Regions from separate parts of the Paenibacillus sp. ISL-20 genome, predicted to be linked through region 2. Evidence: a T-box and tRNA genes for the amino acid it is inferred to sense, from the RefSeq annotation. Region 2 holds a T-box; the other holds one or more tRNA genes.
The links. The T-box of region 2 lies ahead of J7E85_RS16415 (arginine--tRNA ligase). A T-box ahead of a tRNA ligase gene usually reads a tRNA of that ligase, here a tRNA-Arg.
Positions count from the first base shown of each region.

Region 1 (3,849 bases), on a different contig from region 2:
AAAGTAATACAGATAACGCCTTTTTATGCCTCATAAATTGAACCTCCTAGTTTTTGTTAACTATCCCTGAAATAGTTTTACATTCCCATTATAATACATATAATTAAAAAATACATATAATTAAAAAATAAAACATTTTTATAATCATAAGGATCCACGAAAGCGAAATCACGGGTGAGCGCTGAAAATGGCCAGTATATCTTTTAATCTTTCATATGCTGTATTTAAATCTTTTTCATAATCTGCACCAAGAACGCAGACCTCCCGTCCCGTCCCCTACGGGGAAGCACAAAGGGCGCTGCCCTTGTGCAATCCCGCCCTCGGCGGTGCCAGCCCTCCGAACGCAAGGTTCGAAGGGGCTTTCTGACGGTCGGCGTTGTATTCTCCTTTCCTGCGATCAAGGGATTTTTGTGTTTATCGAGAGGCTTACCTCCGATTACGAATATGTGATCCTTAGGAATTGCTCTTCTAGGCATACTCATATTAACATAGTCCTCTCGATGATAACTTGTAAAGCTTGTACACCATGCGCACTGTTCCCTGTTGATGCGTGGTCCGGGGCAAGCAAGCCTGCGGTAAAAGGCCATAAGTCGCCCTATGCGAATGTCGGATGCCACCCTGTTTATGGAAGCAGTGAGGATGGCGACATTAGGCCTTACGCAATCCGATTGCACGTGCAAAGGAATCCTGCACGGATTTTCCCCCTCCCCTCAAGTTAAGGCAGGCCTTTTAGGAGGGGAGTGCCCTTACCGTCTTTAGCGTTGGCTGAATTCCTCGAGAAGATGAGAGTATCCTTGGAGGAGCAACGCGTTCGCCTTTGAAATCGGGAAACCTCCATATCCCATTCATTCCAGTTTCCCGATTTCAACAGCGACCGGAGGGGATACTCTCATCAGCCCCAGCTCGAAGCTTTCATGAATTTCCCCTTCAGAGGATAGAAAAGGGCAGGCACCGGATAATGGCGCCTGCCCTTTACTTCATTTCTTTTATAAGCCTTGCGGCGGTGTATTCTCTAATACTTGATCGATCAGGCCATATTCTTTGGCTTCGTCAGCCGTCATGAAGTAGTCACGATCGGTATCCTTCTCGATGCGCTCCAGCGGTTGGCCAGTGCGATCGGACAGGATGCGGTTCAGCTTGTCGCGCATTTTGAGAATGCGGCGAGCACGGATCTCAATATCCGTAGCTTGACCTTGTGCGCCGCCGAGCGGCTGGTGAATCATAATCTCGCTGTTAGGCAGACCGTAACGTTTGCCTTTAGCGCCTGCGTTGAGCAGGAATGCACCCATAGAAGCAGCCATGCCGACACAGATTGTCGAAACATCCGGCTTGATGAACTGCATCGTATCGAATATCGCCATACCTGCGGTAATGGAACCGCCAGGACTGTTGATGTAAAGATGAATATCCTTCTCAGGATCCTCAGCCGACAAGAACAGCATTTGGGCAATGATGGAATTGGCGACCACGTCATTTACGTCGGAGCCGAGGAAGATAATGCGGTCTTTCAGCAATCTGGAATAGATGTCGTACGCCCGCTCACCGCGGTTGCTTTGTTCAACGACCATAGGTATAAAACTCACGTGGAAAACCTCCTCTTAAGTACCTCATATAAATACTGTTACCGTATTACCCACATGATAAACAATTTAAATCAAAAAGTCAAAGATAGTCAAACTATTGGGCAAAAAAAAGAGCCGTCATGGGCACTTTAGGGTAATCAGTATAGAGAATAAAGATAAAATGGCGCGCCCGCGAGGAATCGAACCTCGATCTCAGGCTCCGGAGGCCTACGTCATATCCATTGGACCACGGGCGCATAAGAGAAACGTCTATCGACGTACATTCAAAGAAGACAGACTGCGTTTAGCAGTAGTTTTTCTTGCGATATCAGGAAGCTGACTCCGCGAAGTTTATACTTTCTGATATCTAAAAAAATTAGCAACGAAGTTGATTATACCGCATCTATTTCAAAAATACAATAGCAGACAAAACTTTGTTCCTATTATATAGACAAGCCTGGAGTTGGTCATAATGTATAAGAATGCTTGGGGTAGAGAAATATACTTTCGGACACTTGCAACCGGCATGATTATTGGTTAGAATAAGGGTGGGACTTAAAAAGTTCCGCTGGGACATTTTACGACCAGTCAGAGGAGAGCCGAGACGAGACGAAGTTTGCAGGAGTGGAATGCATGCGTAACCTATTAGAAATACAAGAGCAGCTTCTGCCGGATCTGATGGACACTCTTAAGCGAAGGTATTCCATCCTTCATCAGATCAAGCTGTCCGGAATTGTTGGCCGAAGAACACTGGCTTCATCACTCTCGATGACCGAGCGTGTCCTCAGAGCAGAGACTGATCTTCTGAAAGCGCAAGGGCTAATCGAGATTGAAACGCTTGGCATGCGGATCAGCAGCTCAGGGATATGCTTGCTGGAGGAACTCGAACCGGTTATGAATGAGTTATTCGGACTGGTTGAACTGGAAGAGAAGATTCGTCAGGCTTATGGGCTTCGTAAAGTGGTCATTATTCCCGGTGACAGTGAGTTATCTCCGGAAGTCAAACGTGAGCTTGGCCGTGCCGGAGCAAGAACGCTGCTAAGCTTTGTACAGGATGGAGATACGATCGCCGTAACAGGCGGCTCTACGCTCGCCGAAGTAGCAGAGCAGATGTCCTCATTACCTGGTGGCGAACCGCTGACGAGCACTTGGTTTGTGCCTGCCCGGGGGGGTCTCGGGGAGAGTGTCGAGATTCAAGCGAACACCATTGCCTCCAAGATGGCAAAGCGTGTGGGGGCTGAGTACCGATTACTTCATGTACCGGATCTGCTAAGCGAAGATGCCTACCAGTCTTTGGTGCAGGATCAGCATATCCAGGAAATTGTGGATGTGATCAGGCGCTGCCGAGTCATTATTCACGGCATCGGAGATGCCATGGAAATGGCCAGAAGGCGGAAGCTGGATGAAAACTCTATTCAGAACTTGCAGGCAGATGGCGCGATTGCGGAATCCTTTGGCTACTACTTTAGTGAAGATGGCGAAGTTGTCCACAAAATGCTTACCCTTGGGCTGCGGCTTGAGGATATTATGCAGACAGAGACGATCATCGGCATTGCTGGAGGGCAAGGCAAGGGCAAGGCGATTCACGCGGTGCTAAGATTCGGACATGAGGATATTCTCGTTACCGATGAAGCAGCTGCACTGGAAGTCGAGAAGGAGATTGACGCCGGTATTTGAATCCACGGGCGTACAACTGATTTTTCATTATTGTTGTCTTGATTGGCTTAACGGCCAATCTTGAATATATAAATTTTACAAATATGGAGGGAACTACTCATGGTTAAAGTAGGTATTAACGGTTTTGGACGTATTGGACGTAACGTGTTCCGCGCTGCGCTGAACAACAGCGAAGTTGAAATCGTGGCAATCAACGATTTGACGGACGTAAAAACGCTGGCACACCTTTTGAAATATGACACAACTCACGGAAGACTTAATGCAACAGTTGAAGCTAAAGAAGGCGCACTCGTTGTAAACGGCCGTGAAGTGAAAGTATTCGCTGAGCGTAACCCAGAAGCATTGCCTTGGGCTGAGTATGGCGTTGAAATCGTTGTAGAATCCACTGGTATTTTCACAGCGAAAGACAAAGCTTCTGCTCACTTGAAAGGCGGCGCTAAGAAAGTTATCATCTCCGCTCCAGCAACTGACGAAGATATCACCATCGTTATGGGCGTTAACGAAGACAAATACGATGCAGCTAACCATACTGTAATCTCCAACGCTTCTTGTACAACCAACTGCTTGGCTCCTTTTGCTAAAGTTCTTGACGAGAAGTTCGGTATCGTTA
Region 1 covers NZ_JAGGRD010000011.1:58,483-62,331, forward strand. Annotated here, with positions in the region: gene J7E85_RS08025 (hypothetical protein) at 1-34, opposite strand, end outside; gene clpP (ATP-dependent Clp endopeptidase proteolytic subunit ClpP) at 987-1,583, opposite strand; tRNA gene J7E85_RS08035 (tRNA-Arg) at 1,745-1,819, opposite strand; gene J7E85_RS08040 (sugar-binding transcriptional regulator) at 2,196-3,239, shown strand; gene gap (type I glyceraldehyde-3-phosphate dehydrogenase) at 3,339-3,849, shown strand, end outside.
Region 1: it encodes a tRNA-Arg, which carries the amino acid that the T-box ahead of J7E85_RS16415 (arginine--tRNA ligase) is inferred to sense. The anticodon was not compared.

Region 2 (3,849 bases):
AGCGCTCCGTTTTGGATCATGCCGTAATAAAACCGGATGTCTTCCTCCGTCAGGAAATCGTGGGTTTGGGATACGGCACGATGCCACAGCTCCACCAACTGATCATGATATTCTTCTGCGTAAGGCGCTATATGAAACGTCATTTTTCATCCATTCCCTTCCAAATCGTTCGATCTCATCGAAACTCATGATATCGTTAAAATTACTCTATACTATTATAAAGGAATCCGGTACATTAATCAGAGACTTTATCTTTGTCAGAAAGGAGAGATCAGCATTGCCATTATGGCTTGTTTACGCATTGCTATCGGCGGTCACGGCGGCACTTGTCGCCATTTTCGGAAAAATAGGCCTTCAAAACATCGATGCCAATTCAGCAACGGCCCTTCGCTCTGTCATCATGGCACTTTTTCTGCTGGGGGTCGTGGGGGTTCAGGGCAAATTCTCAGAACTTGGTGACATTCTGGTTCAGAAGAAAGCATTAAGCTTCATTGTGCTCAGCGGCATTGCGGGGGCATTGTCCTGGCTGTTTTATTTTCTCGCGCTCAAATACGGCAAAGTATCGCAGGTCGGACCTATCGATAAATTAAGCGTTGTCATCGCGGTCATTCTAGCCTTTGTCTTTCTTGGAGAAAAGATATCCTGGATTAACGCAGCAGGCGTTGCACTCATTGCCGTTGGGGCTCTTCTTGTTGCCGTTAAATAATGTTCTACATAAAACCGCTGCTCAGCGGCTTTTTGTGTGCTCATTTATTGTCAAAACCTATCAATGTTATCGTATTAATATATTTCTAATTATAAGCTAACCATGTCACAATGAGGATAATTCATGGGTGAAGGAGTGTTGTTATGTCAGAGCAAGTATGGAAAGCTTACGATTATGATCGGCAGTTATCGTTTGTCTCGGCTTATGGAAAAGGAGTCGTAGAGCTTCTTGCGCCTCAACCCGGAGAACGGATTCTTGATCTCGGCTGCGGAACCGGTGATTTGGCTTATGAAATATCCGCTTCGGGTGCATTTGTAACCGGCATGGATGATTCGGCCGAGATGATGGAGCGCGCCAAAAGCAAATATCCTGAACTGACGTTTATGACCGGAGACGGAGAGAACTTCGAAACCGAAACGCCGTATGATGCCGTCTTCTCGAATGCCGCCCTGCACTGGATGAAGGATGCTGCTGGTGTGGTACGCTCCGTCTATGGCGCACTCAAGCCCGGTGGTCGATTCGTCGCGGAGTTTGGAGGCAAGGGGAATATCGTTGGAATTTACCAAGCCTTGAAAACGGTCTTCGCCGATCATTATGGAATTGATGCCGACACCCGAAATCCGTGGTATTTTCCAAGTCTTGGCCAGTATGCCACCTTGCTTGAATCCCAAGGGTTCCGGGTGCATATCGCCCATCACTTCGACCGGCCCACGAAGCTGCCTGAAGGCAAGGACGGCGTGAAATATTGGCTGCTGCATTTTGGCGATCGTTTCTTCGCTGGATTCTCGGCTGAAGAGAAGAACGAAGCCATTGCCCGCATCAGCCGAGCCGCCCAAGCGAAACTCTGGCATGAGGATGCGTTTTACGGAGATTATAGGCGCCTGCGTGTTTTTGCAGAAAAGGTTTAGAAATTTTAGGGTTGATTTTCTAAATAGAATAGTTAATAATATGAAAAAACTTGAACACGTGATTTTCGTTGATTGGGAGAGTAACTGCACTTGACTTTAGTCCAAGCGAGCCGGGAGGGTGGAAACCGGTACAAAGTCGGCCGTGAAGCGGACCCAGGAGATGGTCTTCCGAAGTGAAATACTGTAGGAAGCCCCGGCTTACACCGTTATCGTATAAAGGTGGTTAAACCCTTCGGTTTAACAACAAGAGTGGTACCGCGAGCACAAGTCCTCGTCTCTTTAGGAGATGAGGGCTTTTTTGATTTTTCTGACGTGTTTTTTTCAAAAAGGGGGATTTAATTTGTTAAGTCATTTGATTACTTCAAGCCTTCAACAAGCTGTAAACCAGGTGTGTGAAGCTTTGGGCTCCAAACTGCCGGATTCCACTCCAATCCGGATTGAGCAGCCTGCCAGCATGGAGCATGGGGATTATGCCACCAATATTGCGATGCAGCTTGCGAAGCTGCTTCGTAAGGCTCCGATGCACATTGCTGAGCTAATTCAAGCCGAGCTTGAGCAGGACACGTCGTACAAACAGCTGGTCTATTCCACGGAGATTGTTGCTCCAGGCTTTATGAATCTGCGTATCGATTGGGAATATTGGGCCGGGCATCACTTTGAACTGCCTCCGGCAACTAACGAGAAGATTGTCATTGAGCACACTTCCATTAATCCGAACAAATCCGCCCATATCGGCCATCTTAGAAACTCCTGTATCGGAGATACGCTGGTCAGGCTGATGAGGAAGCTTGGTTACGAGGTAGAGGTTCATAATTATATCGACGACCTTGGCAATCAGCTGGCAGATACGGTGGTCGGGATGCTCCACACGCCGCTATCGAAGGAACATGCCCGGTTCGGCGATTACTGCTGGGACGTGTACTCAAGTACCAATAAAGCCTATGAAAGGGAGCCTGGGCTGGTTCAGCATCGGACTGAGGTTCTGCACGCACTGGAAGAGGGCAACCAGAATTTATCCTGGATCGGACTGCTCGTTGCCGAGAGAATCGTCAAAGAGCATCTTGAAGAAATGAAGCAGTTCGGCATTGACTATGATCTGCTTGTGTGGGAGAGCAGCATTGTCAGAGAGGGATTTTGGTCGTCCGCTTTCGAGCTGTTGAAGAATACGCCGCTCTTCCATCAGGAAACCGAGGGTAAACTTGCAGGCTGCTGGGTGCTCAAGCAAACAGGAACGGAAGCCGTGGACGATCCGGAGTCAGACCACAGTATGGATAAAGTGCTCGTGCGCTCCAATGGCATTCTGACTTACACGGCTAAAGACATCGCCTACCACTTGTGGAAATACGGTGTGCTCTCCAATGATTTTGTATACAAAAAATTCACAGATGAGGTGTGGACGACGAGTACCCATGGCGAGCAGCTCTCTTTCGGCAAAGCAGACATGGTCATCAACGTCATTGATTACAGGCAGCAGTACCCGCAAGCGATGGTGAGGCAGGCACTAGAAAGCTTGGGATTCCATAAAGAGGCCAACAAGCTCCGTCATGTCAGCTACGGCGTTGTTTCGTTAAGCCCTTCTGCGGCTGCGGACCTCGGAATCGATACTTCTGACGGGAAAGCGTCCTATGCGATGTCCGGACGTCAGGGAATCGGAATTAAAATCACCGAGCTTATCCACCAAGTAGCCAAGGTCATCGAAGATACCCGTTCCGATAAAAACGGTTTGTCCAGTCATACGATCGCAGCCGCCTCCATCCGTTACTACCTGCTTCGCTTTGCACTGCAAACCGAGGTGGTGTTCGATCTGAAGCAGGCCACTGAAATATCAGGAAATACGGGGGTATACCTGCTCTACTCCTACGCGCGTGCACTCAGCGTGCTCAATAAAGCTCAAGAAGCCGGTGTTACGCCGTCTGTGCCTGCCAGGTTCCCTGCTATGGAAAAAGCGGAGCATGCTTTGCTTCGCCATATCAGCACCTGGCATGATACCCTATACGTCGCCGGACGGGATCTATCCCCAAGCGCCATCTGCAACTTTACTTATGAGCTGTGCTCCTTGTTCAACAATTTTTATTCGGCATGCCCTATTCTAAAATCGGCGGATGAAGTGCTCCCGTTCCGTGTATGGCTCACTGCCTTGTTCAAGAACACCCTTGGCGAAGCGCTGGAGGTGCTGGGACTGCCCACGCCAAGCCGGATGTAAATCTCCCTCTGAAAGAGATTAACGAATCATGC
Region 2 covers NZ_JAGGRD010000026.1:1,592-5,440, forward strand. Annotated here, with positions in the region: gene J7E85_RS16400 (acetyltransferase) at 1-143, opposite strand, end outside; gene J7E85_RS16405 (EamA family transporter) at 278-706, shown strand; gene J7E85_RS16410 (class I SAM-dependent methyltransferase) at 850-1,614, shown strand; T-box leader at 1,674-1,896, shown strand; gene J7E85_RS16415 (arginine--tRNA ligase) at 1,955-3,817, shown strand.